2 linked regions of the Paeniglutamicibacter kerguelensis genome follow. The protein of the gene in region 2 binds, or shares a complex with, the protein of the main gene of each other region. Links are inferred from orthologs where the notes say so. Each region holds a gene or a part of one and is shown on either strand. Other genes may lie near its edges. The genes, in order: mfd and uvrA.

The links.
Region 1: the proteins of uvrA (region 2) and mfd are in contact, whole or in part, in a crystal structure (PDB 4DFC), measured with the Escherichia coli proteins. The link is inferred for Paeniglutamicibacter kerguelensis from one-to-one orthologs.

Annotation. Positions count from the first base shown.
Region 1 is NZ_JAGIOF010000001.1:504,771-512,893, forward strand. The notes cover bases 1,280-5,480. They hold mfd (transcription-repair coupling factor), read left to right. Parts: upstream 1,280-1,665; coding sequence 1,666-5,280; downstream 5,281-5,480. Other genes in these bases: JOF47_RS02290 (DUF2505 domain-containing protein), read right to left, coding at 1,280-1,492; JOF47_RS02300 (universal stress protein), read right to left, coding at 5,368-5,480. In the rest of the region: Na+/H+ antiporter NhaA, read right to left, coding at 1-725; more of JOF47_RS02290, read right to left, coding at 995-1,279; more of JOF47_RS02300, read right to left, coding at 5,481-5,796; JOF47_RS02305 (hypothetical protein), read right to left, coding at 6,042-6,287; deoC (deoxyribose-phosphate aldolase), read right to left, coding at 6,333-7,022; JOF47_RS02315 (phospho-sugar mutase), read right to left, coding at 7,108-8,123. UniProt on the Escherichia coli protein: Couples transcription and DNA repair by recognizing RNA polymerase (RNAP) stalled at DNA lesions. Mediates ATP-dependent release of RNAP and its truncated transcript from the DNA, and recruitment of nucleotide excision repair machinery to the damaged site.
Region 2 is NZ_JAGIOF010000001.1:2,131,414-2,138,781, forward strand. What follows is about bases 1,965-5,410. They hold uvrA (excinuclease ABC subunit UvrA), read right to left. Parts: upstream 5,048-5,410; coding sequence 2,165-5,047; downstream 1,965-2,164. Other genes in these bases: JOF47_RS09695 (HAD hydrolase-like protein), read right to left, coding at 1,965-2,084; JOF47_RS09705 (GntR family transcriptional regulator), read right to left, coding at 5,113-5,410. Also shown: excinuclease ABC subunit UvrC, read right to left, coding at 1-677; JOF47_RS09690 (lysophospholipid acyltransferase family protein), read right to left, coding at 696-1,364; more of JOF47_RS09695, read right to left, coding at 1,365-1,964; more of JOF47_RS09705, read right to left, coding at 5,411-5,493; JOF47_RS09710 (MBL fold metallo-hydrolase), read left to right, coding at 5,575-6,237; JOF47_RS09715 (HNH endonuclease), read right to left, coding at 6,248-7,368. UniProt on the Escherichia coli protein: The UvrABC repair system catalyzes the recognition and processing of DNA lesions. UvrA is an ATPase and a DNA-binding protein. A damage recognition complex composed of 2 UvrA and 2 UvrB subunits scans DNA for abnormalities.

The sequences.
Region 1 (8,123 bases), 1.6 Mb from region 2 along the record:
CCCAGCGGCAACAGGATGAGCCACGGTGCCCACCGCTTGGAAGCGAAGAACTTGGGCCACCGGTGGGTCAGGAACGCGTAGAGGGCGATCGGCACGATGGCCATCAACAGGTATGGGGGACGCAGGTCGTCGGTGAAGACGAAGGCGATGATCACGATGGCGATGAGGTCGTCGACCACGGCCAGGGTCAGCAGGAAGATGCGCAACGGTGAAGGCAAGTTCGAGCCGATGACGGCCAGGACGGCCACGGCAAACGCGATGTCGGTGGCGGTGGGAATCGCCCAGCCGCGCAGGGTTTCCCCGCCGGTGGAGGCATTCATGGCAACGAAGATCAGCGCCGGGACCAGCACGCCGCCGAAGGCCGCGGCGACGGGAACGACGGCGCGTTTGAAATCGCGCAGGTCGCCGGCAACGAATTCCTTCTTCAGTTCGAGCCCGACCAGGAAGAAGAACACGGCCAGCAGGCCGTCCGCGGCCCAGTGGCCGAGCGAAAGGTTCAAGTCGATGCCGGCGATCTCGAAGCCGATGTGGAAGTCCCGAAGCGCGAAGTAGCTGTCCGCTGCGGGGGAATTGGCCCAGATGAGGGCGACGACTGCGCCGAAGATGAGCACCATGCCGCCGACGGTTTCCTTGCGAAGGATTTCACCAATGCGAAGGCTTTCGGAGTAGCTGCCGAGGCCAAGGACCGTTCGGGGTTTTGGGGTGGGCGGTTGAGGCTGGCTCATGGATGTTCATCGATTCTTCTCGGGTACGTTGAATTATCGCCGACCAGACTTCCCGGCACACCAGAGACCACAGTATCGGAAAAAATCAGATGTGTGCACATTTTTTGGCATGGGGGCCGGCTTCGGCCGCCGGTTTTCGGCCCCGTTGGTCCAAGAAACCGGGTGCCCAAAACGGCGGACCGACACCGTCCAGCCGCGAGTGAGAGGTTGGAAGATGCCGGTCCGGGGAATCGGTCTCCGGTGGTCAAACCGGGCCGAGTGGGCGCTGGCTAGCCGCGTTCAATCCATGAGGAGACGGTGTTGCCCTGCAAGGCAAGCGCCTTGGAGATGAACGGCTCGGCCGCAGAAGCGATTTTTCCGCCAACGAACGGGATCGAGGAGGAAACCGTTGCTTCGATGCCCAGGGCGGAGCCCTCGGCGCTAGCGCGCAGCGATTCGGAACCGGCGACCGAAACCGGCAGGGAGCCGACGGTGACCTTCAAGGTGGCATCGCGGGAACCATCGGCGGCCGGGGCTGTCCAAGACTCGACCTGGGTGACCTCAACGGTCTGCCCGACGAACTTCCGGGCAATCTCCGGCGCGCGATCGGTCGGCAGGGACCTGACGGTGGTCAGGGTGAAGGCTGCTGCGACGTCGCCGGCCACCTCAAAACTCTTCAGTTCGCCACCGACCATGGTGGTCAGGTGTTCAGCGAATGCGCGATCGGTCAATGTGGCGATGACGGCCGCGGGGGCGTGCATCAGATCAGTGGTGGCATTAAGTGCCATAAGGCAAACTCCGTATAGATAGATCGGCCAAAGCAAACGTTCTTGCGCCTCCAAGAGTACCCGTGCCGACAGGTCGGAGCTGTACGCTTGGATATGCGCACCCCGGGATTCGAATGGAATTCCGGGTAGTTGTGTTGTGCGCGGGAACCGGTTTTTCGAAAGGTAGCTAGTCGATGGCGCTTCATGGTCTGCGCAGTGCACTGCGAGCCGACACGTCTTTTTCAAGGGTGCATTCCAACGCGGCGACCGGCTACGCGACGCGGGCCAACCAGCTGGAGATCGCCGCCCCGACCGGCATGCGGCCGGTCATCACCGCGGAAACGCTTGAGGCCCTGCAGTCAAAGGTGCCGGGAGCCGTGGTGCTCGCGGTGACGGCCACCGGGCGCGAGGCCGAGGACCTCAGCGCCGGGCTGCGCAGCTACCTGCCCGATGAAGCAATCGCCGAGTTCCCGTCCTGGGAGACGCTCCCGCACGAACGGCTCTCGCCGCGTTCGGACACCGTCGGACGCCGCCTGGCCGTGCTGCGCCGCCTGGAGCTGAAGGACCCTGGCCTGAAGGTCATCGTTGCCCCGGTCCGGGCCGTCATCCAACCCCTGGTGGCGGGGCTTGGCAAACTCGAGACCGTCGACCTGAAGGTGGGGGACGAATACCCTTTCTCCGCGGTGGTCAGGGCCCTGGCGGATGCCGCGTATGCGCGGGTCGACATGGTCACCCACCGCGGCGAGTTCGCCGTGCGCGGCGGCATCCTCGACGTCTTCCCGCCGACCTACGCGCACCCGGTGCGCATCGACTTCTTTGGCGACGAGATTGAGGCCATGCGCTTCTTCTCGATCGCCGACCAGCGCTCGCTCGATTCCGAGGCGCCGGTGCAGATCCAGGCCCCGCCCTGCCGCGAGCTGCTGATTACGCCAGCCGTCATGTCCAAGGCCGCCAGGCTGCAGGAGCACATGCCCGCGGCCCGCGACATGCTGGCCAAGATCGCCGGCGGCATTGCGGTGGAGGGCATGGAGTCTCTGGCCCCGCTGCTGGTCGATTCCATGGTGCCGCTGCTGAGCCAGCTGCCCGCCGAATCCATCGCCCTGGTCATGGAGCCCGAACGTGTGCGTGCCCGCGCCCACGACCTGGAAGCGACAAACGCCGAATTCCTCGCCGCGGCCTGGGCCACGGCCTCCGACGGCGGGGCCGCGCCGCTGGACCTCAGCCAGGCGCAGGCGCAGGCCGCCGCCGATGAACTGGAGGCCGGCAACTTCACCTCGCTGGCCAAGACCCTGCTCGACGCGCAGGAGGCGAAGGTGTCCTGGTGGACGCTGACCTCCCTGGGCAGTGACACGGAGCTTCTGCCGGAGGTCGACGCCATCCGTCTCGACGCTCGCGAGCCGCGCGGCTACCAGGGCGACGTGGCGGAGATGATGCAGTTCATTTCCTCGCGCATCAAGGACAATTGGCGCCTGGTCGTCGCCACCGACGGGCCGGGCCCGGCGCAGCGACTTGCCGAGCTCTTCCACGACGCGGACATCCCCACGCACCGGATCGATTCGCTTGAGGGCGAGCCGACCGAGGGGCTCATCGAGATCACGACGGCGCAGGCGGGCCGCGGCTTTGTGCTCGATTCGCTGAAGCTCGGCCTGCTCACCGAGGCCGACCTGCTGGGCCGCTCCAGCGCGTACGCGCCGCGCGGCGCCAAGCGCATGGCGGTCAAGCGGCGCAACGCGGTTGACCCGTTGTCCCTGGTCGAGGGCGACTACGTGGTCCACGAACAGCACGGCATCGCCAAGTTCGTCGAACTCATCGCCCGCAAGGTTGCCGGCGGCACCGACGCCAAGCGCGAGTACCTGGTGCTCGAATACGCGCCGTCCAAGCGCGGGGCGCCGGGGGACAAGCTCTTTGTCCCCACCGACCAGCTGGACCAGGTCACCCGCTACGTCGGCGGCGAGGCGCCGAGCCTGTCCAAGATGGGCGGCTCGGACTGGGCCAGCACCAAGTCCAAGGCGCGCAAGGCCGTCAAGGAGATCGCCGGGGACCTGATCCGGCTCTACTCCGCCCGCATGGCTTCCCGCGGGCACTCGTTCGCCAAGGACACCCCGTGGCAGTCGGAGCTGGAGGAGGCCTTCGCCTATGTGGAGACCCCGGACCAGCTGACCACCATCAACGAGGTCAAGGCGGACATGGAGCGGGAGATTCCGATGGACCGGCTCATCTCCGGCGACGTGGGCTTCGGCAAGACCGAGATCGCGGTGCGCGCCGCGTTCAAGGCCGTGCAGGATTCCAAGCAGGTCGCCGTGCTGGTGCCCACCACGCTGCTGGCCTCCCAGCACCACCAGACCTTCACCGACCGCTACTCGGGCTTCCCGGTGCGCGTGCGCACGCTCTCGCGCTTCCAGAGCGCGAAGGAATCCAAGGACATCGTCGAGGGGTTGAAGAACGGGAGCGTCGACGTGGTCATCGGCACCCACCGGCTGCTCTCGGACACCGTCCAGTTCAAGGACCTGGGGCTGGTGATCGTCGACGAGGAGCAGCGCTTCGGCGTCGAGCACAAGGAGCAGCTCAAGAAGATGCGCACCAACGTGGACGTGCTTTCCATGTCCGCGACGCCGATCCCGCGCACCCTGGAGATGAGCCTGACCGGCATCCGCGAGACCTCCACGCTGGCGACCCCGCCGGAGGAGCGCCACCCGGTGCTCACCTACGTGGGCCCACGCACCGACAAGCAGATCTCGGCGGCGATCCGCCGCGAGCTGATGCGCGACGGCCAGGTGTTCTTTGTGCACAACCGGGTTTCCTCGATCGATGCGATCGCCGCCGAGTTGCGCGAACTGGTGCCCGAGGCGCGCGTGGAGGTGGCGCACGGCAAGATGAGCGAGTCCCGGCTGGAGAAGATCATCCAGGACTTCTGGGAGAAGAAGTTCGACGTGCTGGTCTCCACCACGATCATCGAGACCGGCCTGGACATCTCGAATGCGAACACGCTGATCGTGGACCGGGCGGACAACTACGGCCTGTCGCAGCTGCACCAGCTGCGCGGGCGCGTGGGCCGCGGGCGCGAGCGCGCGTACGCCTACTTCCTGTGGAACGCGGAGAAGCCGCTGGGCGAGGTGGCGCTGGAACGGCTCAAGGCCGTGGCCGCGCACAACGAGCTGGGCTCCGGCTACCAGCTGGCCATGAAGGACCTGGAGATCCGCGGCGCCGGCAACCTGCTGGGCGGGGAGCAGTCCGGCCACATCGCCGGGGTCGGGTTCGATTTGTACCTGCGCCTGGTCGGCGAGGCCGTGGCCGAATACAAGGGCGACGCCGACGAGAAGACGGCGGAGATGAAGATCGAGCTTCCGGTCAACGCCCACCTGCCGCACGACTACGTGCCGGGGGAGCGGTTGCGACTGGAGGCCTACCGCAAGATCGCCGCGGCGACCGACTTCGAGGGGCTGGCGGAGGTGCACGCCGAGTTGGTGGACCGCTACGGCCAGCCGCCGGCTCCGGTGGTGAACCTGCTTGAGGTCGCGCGCATCAGGATTCGCGCCCGCGCCCTGGGGCTGACCGACGTGGGCATGGTCGGCAACTTCATCAAGTTCGCCCCCGCGGCCATCGAGAACCTGCCCGATTCTCGGCAGCTGCGCCTGGCGCGCATGTACAAGGGTGCCGCCGACAAGCCGGCGCTGGATGCGATCTTCGTCCCGAAGCCCAAGACCTCCGCGGTCGGCGGGCGCGACCTGGTGGACGAGGAGATCCTGGACTGGGTCTCCGGGGTGCTGTCCAACATCTTCGAATCCGAGCCGCTGAAAGCGAAGAGCTAGCGTCCGCAGGGTTCCCGAGTAGGTGCCCGAAACGTAAATACGCCCTTCCCGGCCGTGGCCGGGAAGGGCGTATTGCGTGATGGATGGTTACTTGTCGCCGTGGTGGATCAGCACCGGGCAGTGCGCGTGGGCCGCCAGCGAGCTGGAGACCGAGCCGAGCAGCAGGCCCTTGAAGCCGCCGCGGCCGCGGGTTCCTATGACCAGCATCGCCGCGTCCTTGGATGCCTCGATGAGCGTGGGGGCCGCGGGGCCCATGGTCACCAAGCGCTCCAGGTGCTCCGGAACGTCGTCGCCGAAGGCCTCGGTGATGGCCTCGTCGAGGGCGGCCCGCGCGTCGGCCTCGGGGTTCCACTCGGGGGTGTAGTCCTCGAGCGCAATGCGGGGCAGCCAGGATGCGAATGCCTGCAGCTCATGGCCTAGTGCCTTGGACAGCGGCGCCGCGTAGCGAAGCGCTGCGATCGACTGCGGGGATCCGTCGACTCCGACGATGACCTTAGTGCGTGGGGCGTTTTCCATGTACGGCTCTCATTTCTGCAAGCGGGGCTCTTCTTCGGATCTCCGGCGATCCGTCTTGTGCACCATCGTACCCGTTCCCACATGGTCTTTTCTACAAGCCGTAGAAAAGTTGTGCCGTGTCCCGCGGCGGTGGAGTTTGTGGCGTCCCCGGGTGCGGGAGGGCACAAAAAACCAGGGCGCACGGTTCCCGAATCCGCCGCGACGGCGGGGTTCGGGGACTGCGCGCCCTGGTTGAAGACCGGGCTTTAGCGCTCCGAGGCGGTCTTGGCCGGGGAGCGGTCGGACATGCCCAGGATGTGCTGCGGGACGGCCCAGGCCAGAACGGTCAGCGCGAGGCATGAGAGGCCCGGGATCCAGGCGTTTTCCAGCGTCCAGAAGGACAGCGCGTAGATCGCGGCGCAGAAGATTGCCAGGAACACCAGGGTTGCAATGAAGTTGCCGACGAAGCGTCCCTGGCCCGAGTGAGCCACATTCTTGCCGTTCGAGTACACAGCGATTCTCCTTGAGTCTGTTTTCAGTGCCCGGGAGCGTACGTCTTAGTACCCCTCGGTGCCTTGTTCACCCTCTACAATAGCAACTCCGGAGCTGGATCCGAGCCTCGTGGCGCCGGCGGCGATCATGGCGCGGGCGGTTTCCAGCGAGCGGACCCCGCCGGAGGCCTTGACGCCGAGATCGGGTCCCACGGTGGCGCGCATCAGGGCCACGTCCTCGAGAGTTGCCCCGCCGCCGGCAAACCCGGTGGAGGTCTTCACGAAATCGGCTCCGGCAGCCACCGAGGCTCGGCAGGCCAGCACCTTTTCGTCGTCGGTGAGCAGCGCCGTCTCGATGATGACCTTCAGGATGGCCCCGTCCTCGTGCACGGCGTCGGCGATCGCCGAAATGTCGGCGACCAGTGCCGCCTCGTCACCGGCCTTCGCCGCGGCGATGTTGATGACCATGTCGATCTCGTTGGCGCCGTCGGCGATGGCGCCGCGGGCCTCAAAGACCTTCGATGCGGTGGTGGTGGCACCGAACGGGAAGCCGATCACCGAGCAGGTCAGCACGCCGGAGCCGGCCAGCGCGGCGGTCACCGTGGAAACCCAGAGCGGGTTCACGCAGACCGACTTGAAGTTGTACTTGGCGGCCTCGGCGCAGATGCGCTCGATGTCGGCGCGGGAGGCGTCGGCATTCAGGATGGTGTGGTCGATGTAGGAGGCGATGTTTTCGATGTTCGGCTCGGTGCTCATGCTTGGGACTACTCCTGTGGTTCTGGTGTGGGGGAACGGATGGGAAGGGCGGGGGTGCGGGCGCCGGAGGCATCCGCGGGATGCGCTAGGCGCGCAACATTAGCAAAAGTTCGTGCTTGATGGACTCAAGCCGGACCCGGCCGGCCGTGCGCAGGACCGGGAGGTCGGCGGCGTCGGCGACCGGCGCGATGACCTCCAGGTAGCACTTGAGCTTGGGCTCGGTGCCCGAGGGGCGCACGATGACCCGGGTCCCGGCGTCGGTGAGGAACAGCAGCCCGTCGGTCGGCGGCAGGTGCGCACCGAGGCCCAGGTCCTCGAATTCGACGATGGCTTCCCCGGCAAGCGACTGCGGCGGGGTGCCGCGCAGCGCATCCATCATGGTGCCCAGCAGGCCAAGGTCCTTGACCCGGACCGAGAGCTGGTCGGTCTGGTGCAAGCCGTGGGCCAGCGCCAGCTGGTCGAGCACCTGCGGGAAGCCGGAGCCCGCGGCCTTGAGTTCGGCCGCGTATTCGGCCAGCAGCAGGGCCGCGGAAATGCCGTCCTTGTCGCGCACCAGATCCGGGGCGACGCAGTAGCCGAGGGCCTCCTCGTAGCCGAAGGCCAGGTGCGGGGCGCGGGAAATCCACTTGAAGCCGGTCAGCGTCTGTTCGTGCTTCAGCCCGCTGGCCGCCGCGATGGAGGCCAGCATGCGCGAGGAGACGATCGAGTTGGCGAAGACGGAAGTAGGGTCGGCAGCCGGTGCCAGTCGGGCGCCGAGCAGCCAGCCGACCTCGTCCCCGCGCAGCATGCGCCAGCCGGTGCCGGGGAATTCCACGGCACCGGCGCAGCGGTCGGCATCCGGGTCGTTGGCGATGACCAGGTCGGCACCGGTTTCCTTGGCGAGCTCCACGGCAAGGTCGATGGCGCCGGGTTCCTCCGGGTTGGGGAACGCGACGGTGGGGAATTCCGGGTCGGGGTGTTCCTGCTCGGGCACGATGGCAACCCGGGTGAAACCCGAGGCCGCGAAGCCCTGGGACATGGTGTGCCCACCGACCCCGTGCATCGGGGTCAGCACGATCTTCAGGCCGGCGCGCGCGGCGTCCAGGTCAGCGGTCGCCTCGC
Region 2 (7,368 bases):
TCGAGCCGGGAGACGGCGTCGGCCATCTTGCCCTCGAGTTCCCTGATGAAGCGGGTGCCCTCCCCGCCCATGAACTGGCAGAGCTCGGCGGCGAGCTTCTTGTGGTCCTCGGCGCTGATGCGGCCCACGCAGGGGGCCGCGCACTTGTCGATGTAGCCCAGCAGGCAGGGCCGGCCGGAGGATTCGGCGCGCTTGAAGACGCCCGTGGAGCAGCTGCGCACCGGGAAGACGCGCAGCAGCGTGTCGAGGGTTTCGCGGATCGCCTTGGCCGGGTAGAACGGCCCGAAGTACTTGGTGTCCTTGCGCTTGTCCCCGCGCATCACCTGCGCGCGCGGGTACTTCTCCCCCATGGTGACGGCCAGGTAAGGGTAGGACTTGTCGTCGCGGAAGACGATGTTGAAGCGCGGGTTGTACTCCTTGATCCAGGTGTACTCCAGCTGCAGCGCCTCCAGCTCGGAGCCCACCACCGTCCATTCGACCGACGCCGCGGTGTGCACCATCGCGTGGGTCTTGGGCGTCAGCCCCGCCGGGTTGGCGAAGTAGGAGTTCAGCCTCGAGCGCAGCACCTTGGCCTTGCCGACGTAGATGACCCGCCCGACCTCGTCGCGGAAGCGGTAGACCCCCGGGTTCAGCGGGATGTCCCCGGTCTGGGGTCTGTAGCTTTTCGGGTCTGCCACGTCGGTGCGCTCCGGGATTTACTCGGCGGTGGGTGTCTGGTTGTAGGCGTCGACCCGCTCCTGGCCCGTCAGCTCGGCGATGGCGTCGACGATCTCGTCGGTGGCCTTGCGGCGCTGTGGCAGCGGGTGCTTGCGGCCCAGATGCTCGAATTGCAGCGGCTTGCCGAACGCGAGGGTGAAGTGGTGCGGCTTGACGGTGTTCTTTCCGGCTGGCTGCAGGTTCTCCGTGCCGATCAGGCCGACGGGGACCACCGGAGCTCCGGTGGTCAGCGCCAGCCAGCCCACGCCGGTGCGGCCGCGGTAGAGCTTGCCGTCACGCGAACGGGTACCCTCCGGGTAGATGCCGATGCCGCCGCCGGCCTCCAGGATGTCGACGAGCGATTCCAGGGCGGCCACGGAGGCCGCCTGCTCGCCGCGCTGCACGGGGATGGAGCCGACCGACTCGAAGAAGGTCTTCATGGCCTTGCCCTTGAGCCCGGGGGTGGTGAAGTACTCCGCCTTGGCAAAGAATGCCACGTCGCGCGGGGTCAGCGCCTGGATAATGATCGAGTCCAGGAAGGAGAGGTGGTTGGAGGCGATGATGACAGGCCCGGTGCGCGGGACGTTTTCCAGCCCGGTGACGGTGGGGCGGCACAGGCCGTTCAGCAGGCCGCGGATCGAAGAGCGGGTCATGGTGTACAGGCTCATTTATGCACGCGCTCCTTCGTTGTCGTTGGTTGTCAGTTGTGTGCGGATTGTTTCCTCGGCCGCGTTGCCCAGCAGCAATCCGGCAAGTTCGGCGGGGTCCGTGGCGTGGGCCCCGGCCCCGGCGGCCTCGAGCTCGCCCGGAGGGGCAAAACCCCACCCGGCGCCGATCGAGGCCATGTTGTGGTCGTTTGCGGCCTCGATGTCGTAGCGGCGGTCCCCCACCATGATGCACTGTTCGGGCTCAAGCCCGTGGGCGTCGAGCACCGCCGCGACGATGTGCCGCTTGGAGGCCGAATGCCCGTTCGCCTCGTCGTCGTTGCCGTAAATGCCATCGATTGCGTCGGTCAATCCCTGGATCTCCAGCAGTTGCCGGGCGATCTTCGTGGGCTTGGCGGTTGCGACATACAGGTCCATGCCCGCCGCGCGCAGGGCCGCAAGCACTTCGCGGATCCCGGGGTACGGGCGCGAGTCCGCCATGCCGGTGGCAGCATATTCCGTACGGTACACGGTAATCAGTTCGTCGATCATGTGCGGTTCGACGCCGTCGATCTCCGCCAGGCCCAGGACCAGCGGCGGCCCGATCAGGGTGCGGAGTTTTTCTTCACCCGGATCGGGAATGTCCGCCTGCTTCAACGCGTGGCGGATTCCCGAGGTGATAGCCCCGGCCGGATCCACAAGGGTTCCATCGAGGTCAAGCAGAACGGCGGAGGGAGCAATCATCACTGTCGTATTCTCGCATGAACTGGGTCTATCCGCCGTACACGCATGCCGCACTCGGCATACATGCACGGCGGGAGGGCTTAGCCAAGCAGCGGTGCCAGGAACTTTCCGGTGTAGCTTTCGGCCACGGCGGCGACCTGTTCCGGGGTGCCGGTGGCGATGATCTCGCCGCCGCCGGAACCGCCCTCGGGGCCCAAATCGATGACCCAGTCTGCGCTCTTGATGACATCGAGGTTGTGCTCGATCGTGATCACCGTGTTGCCCTTCTCCACCAGCCCCTGGAGCACCAGCAGCAACTTGCGGATGTCCTCGAAGTGCAGGCCCGTCGTCGGCTCGTCGAGCACGTAGATCGAGCGTCCGTTGGAACGCTTCTGCAGTTCCGCGGCGAGCTTGACGCGCTGCGCCTCGCCGCCGGAGAGCGTCGTGGAAGCCTGCCCCAGCCGGACATAGCCGAGCCCGACGTCCACCAGCGTGCTCAGGTGGCGGGCGATCGGGGTGAATGCGGCGAAGAATTCGGCACCCTCCTCGATCGGCATGTTCAGCACGTCGGCAATGGTCTTGCCCTTGTAGTGCACCTCGAGCGTTTCCCGGTTGTAGCGCGCCCCGTGGCAAACCTCACAGGGAACATACACGTCGGGCAGGAAGTTCATTTCGATCTTCAGGGTTCCGTCGCCCGAGCAGGATTCGCAGCGCCCGCCCTTGACGTTGAAGGAGAAGCGGCCCGGCAGGTAGCCGCGCACCTTCGCCTCGGTGGTCTCGGCGAACAGCTTGCGGATGTGGTCGAATACGCCGGTGTAGGTCGCCGGGTTGGACCGCGGGGTGCGGCCGATCGGCGACTGGTCCACGTGGATGACCTTGTCCAGGTGCTCGAGCCCCTCGACGCGGGTGTGCCTGCCCGGCACCTGCTTGGCGCCGTTGAGCTTGTTGGCCAGCACCTTGTAGAGCACGTCGTTGACCAGCGTGGACTTGCCGGAGCCGGAAACGCCCGTGACGGCGGTCAGCACACCGAGCGGGAAGCGCGCGGTGAGGTCCTCAAGGTTGTTTTCCCGCGCGCCCACGACGGTGACCTGGCGCTTCTTGTCGATCTTGCGGCGATTGGCCGGAACCTCGATCTTTTTGCGCCCGGAAAGGTAGTCGCCGGTGATCGACTTGGTGTTCGCCTTCAGGTCCTTCAGGGAACCCGAGTGCACCACCTCGCCGCCGTGTTCGCCGGCCCCTGGACCGATGTCCACGATCCAGTCGGCCTCGGCGATGGTGTCTTCGTCGTGTTCGACCACGATCAGGGTGTTGCCCAGCGAGCGCAGGCGGGTCAGGGTTTCAATGAGCCGGCGGTTGTCGCGCTGGTGCAGGCCGATGGACGGTTCGTCGAGTACGTAAAGCACGCCGACAAGGCCGGAGCCGATCTGCGTGGCCAGGCGGATGCGCTGGGCCTCGCCGCCGGACAGGGTTCCCGCCGCGCGTTCGAGGTTCAGGTATTCCAGGCCGACGTCAAGCAGGAAGCGCAGGCGTGCCTGGATTTCCTTGAGCACCTGGGAGGCGATCTGGGCCTCGCGGCCGGTGAGCACCAGGTTTTCGAGGAACTCGGAGCATTCGCGCATCGGCATCGCCGACACCGCGGCAATCGACTTGTCGTTGATCAACACGGACAGCGAGGCCGAATTCAGGCGTGCACCGTTGCACTCTGGGCACGGAATCTGCCGCATGTACTCCTCGTACCGGTCGCGCGCGTGCTCCGATTCGGTTTCCATGTGCTTGCGGTGGATATACTGCACCACGCCCTCGAAGCCCGTGGAGTACTTGCGCTCGCGCCCGAAGCGGTTCTTGTACTGCACCACGACCTTGTGGTCCTTGCCGTGCATGATGGCGGTGCGGGCCACGGCCGGCAACTTGTTCCACGGGGTCTCAAGCGTGAAGTCCAGTTCGGCCCCGAGGCCTTCGAGCAGCCGGTTCCAGTACTCGGTGGTTGCTGCACCCAGCGACCAGGGCGCAATGGCCCCCTGCCCCAGCGGCATCTGCACGTCGGGAATGATCAGGTCTTCGTCGACCTCCAACCGCGTGCCGATGCCGCTGCAGGCAGGGCAGGCGCCGAACGGGTTGTTGAAGGAGAAGGACCGGGGTTCGATCTCGTCGATGGCCAGCGGGTGTTCGTTCGGGCACGCAAGGTTTTCGGAGAAGGCGCGGATCCGGCCCTCGTCTTCCGGGTCGAGATCCACGAAGTCGATCAGCACGCGCCCCTCGGAGAGTCCGAGCGCGGTTTCGATGGAGTCGGTCAGGCGTTGGCGGACCGAATCGTTGATGGCTAGGCGGTCGACGACCACCTCGATGGTGTGCTTGAACTGCTTGCCAAGTTTCGGCGGTTCGCTGAGCTGAATTGTCTCGCCGTCGACACGTGCACGCGAATAGCCCTTGGAACTCAGTTCCTTGAAAAGGTCGACAAACTCGCCCTTGCGCCCGCGGACCACCGGTGCAAGAACCTGGAACCGGGTCTTCGGTTCGAGCTCCAGCAGCTGGTCGACGATTTGCTGTGGCGTCTGCTTGGTGACGGCCTCGCCGCACTCCGGGCAGTACGGCCGTCCCACACGTGCCCAGAGCAGGCGCATGTAGTCGTAGATTTCGGTAATGGTTCCCACCGTCGAGCGGGGGTTCTTGGAGGTCGATTTTTGGTCGATCGACACCGCCGGGGAAAGCCCCTCGATGAAGTCCACATCAGGCTTGTCCACCTGCCCCAGGAACTGCCGGGCATAGGCGGAAAGCGATTCGACGTAGCGTCGCTGTCCTTCGGCGAAGATCGTGTCGAAGGCCAAGGAGGACTTTCCGGATCCGGAAAGGCCGGTGAAGACGATCATTGCGTCTCTCGGCAAATCAAGGTCGACGTTGCGCAGATTATGCTCGCGCGCGCCCTTGACCACCAGCCGGGTCAGATCGTGCGGACGAAGGGTTTCAAGGGAGCGGGAAGTAGCCACCCAAACATGCTAATCGAAAACTACTTCGAATTGCTCGTCGATGTGAGCAATACGACCAGCCTTTGTTAAACCTGCGAGCTAAAGGCCGCCCTGACGTACCCGATTGCCGCTTTTTCGCTGATTCCCCAACGCGTGGCAACCGCCGCCAATTCGGAAGCAGCATCGGCCACGGCAATGGATCCTTCGTCGTCCGCGGCCTGGACGATGGTGCCGTGTCGCCCGCGGGTTACCACCGCACCGCTGGCTTCCAGCTCCTTGTAGACCTTGGCGGCGGTGTTCACCGCGAGTCCCAGTTGTTCGGCGAGCGCCCGCACCGAAGGAAGCTTGGTTCCCGCCTTGAGCTTGCCCTTGGCGATTGCGACAAGGATCTGCTGACGCACCTGCAGATAGGGGGCCATCTTGTCAGCGCTGTCCACGTTGATGAATGCCAGCGGATTGCTATCCATGGATTTGGTCCTTTGATGGGGATTGTCGATCTGCTTCTCAGACTATCCCGCTCGAATGCAGTTGCGTCGTAAGGTGTTGGCATGAGCGAAATTTTCCATGACTTGAATGACGTGACAGTTCGAGGCATTAGCGTCTCTGAGATGGCCAACAACGTTTACCTCGTGACGTCCAAAGCCGACGGTGCGCAATTGCTGATCGATGCCGCCGACGATGCAAAAGCCATCACGGGACTGATCCAATCCGCTTCATCCGACGCGGAAGTTCCGACGTCACTGGCGGGCATTGCCACGACACACCAGCACTGGGACCACATCCGTGCGCTGCAGGAGATGGTTGACTCCACGGGGGTCAAGACCTATGCCGGCGCGGAAGACGCCGCAGGGATCTTGGAGGGTTCGTCGGTAAAGATAGACGCGCCCCTTGGCCATGGGGACAAGGTCTTCGTCGGTTCGACGGTTCTCGAATGCGTTCACCTGCGGGGCCACACTCCCGGATCGATTGCATTCGTACTTCGGGATAGCGGCGGAACAGTCCTGATCTTCAGCGGGGATTCCCTGTTCCCTGGCGGTGTAGGCAATACCGGGAATGATTCACAACGGTTTACGTCGTTGTTGGACGATGTCACCGAACGTCTTTTTGGACATTACCCGGATGAGTCGATAGTCCTGACCGGCCATGGAGACTCCACGACATTGGGCAGGGAACGCCCTCATCTCGAGGAATGGCGAAGCCGGGGCTGGTAGAAGTCAGGAACTAGCAACTATCCAGGGGCGGGGGCAACGCCGGGCTTTCGGGGGTCCCGGGCAAGGGCGGTGCCGTGGAGAGGAATACCTGGCCGCTGGGCGTGGTGATCTCTATGGTGTGGCGTGGACCAGAAACCACGCGTTCACGCCACCCTTCGGTCTCCTTGGTGTAGTTGCACCAGGCACAACGCCCGTCGCCGTTCACGGCGGAAGTTCTCCCGCCCATCGCAACTTGTTGAACATGGTCGTAATGCCGAATAGGGGCGTCGCAATATGGCGTCCTGCAGAACTGGTCCCTGACTGCGATCATTCGTTTAAGTTGCTTGGGCAGTATCCGCTTGGAAGACTCCATGGCGACAAGTTCGCCACTACTCGGCGCAGTAAACAGGCGTCGAATCCAGACCTGGGCCTTGGATCCTTTCGGAGAAAGATTCGAGTCGCCCGTGACGAGGTATCGGGCGTAGCCAGCCGGAATGGTTCCATAGCCGCTAAGGTATGCGGGCTCGCTGTCCCCTTGCATCAGGGTGCGGTCAGTCATCACCAGATTGACCAACAATGGCGTTCCATTGGCAGGCGACTGGCCCGTGACACGCTCAACGAGAGTGTCGACTTTGACTTGCATGTTGGTTCGGCGGTCTTCCTGCGGACGCTTCTTGGCTGCAGCAGCCGCCAAGGCCTCATTAAAGGCCACGCCCTGTTCCATGGGAAGGCTCCCACTGATCCTCATGAAACCTCCGGGAACCACTCTCACCGAAATGAACCGTTTCCGGAGTGCTTCTGAACTCTTGTTCATTTCGACCGTGTTGTCGAACGCCAGAGTGAGTCGTTTCACGCGTGCTGTGAGCTCTCGTGTACCCACACCCTTAAGACTTCCGGGCCTGCCCGCAAGTTCTCGGTCGATAATCTCTTGGACCATGGGATCAAGTTCGCAGGTTTCCCGGACAATGACCATTGAACGATTTTCTTTGATCTTGCCGCGCCTCAATGCTGCGAACGTATGCGGCATGTGCTCAAGCATGGATCGGGAGTAGGCCAGGAATTGAGGCCCAAAGCACTGCGATTCGCCCCGCGCCAACGCTACTTCAGCGCCCGTGCCGCGATTGGGATTGGCCTGGTATTTGCCTTCGGCCT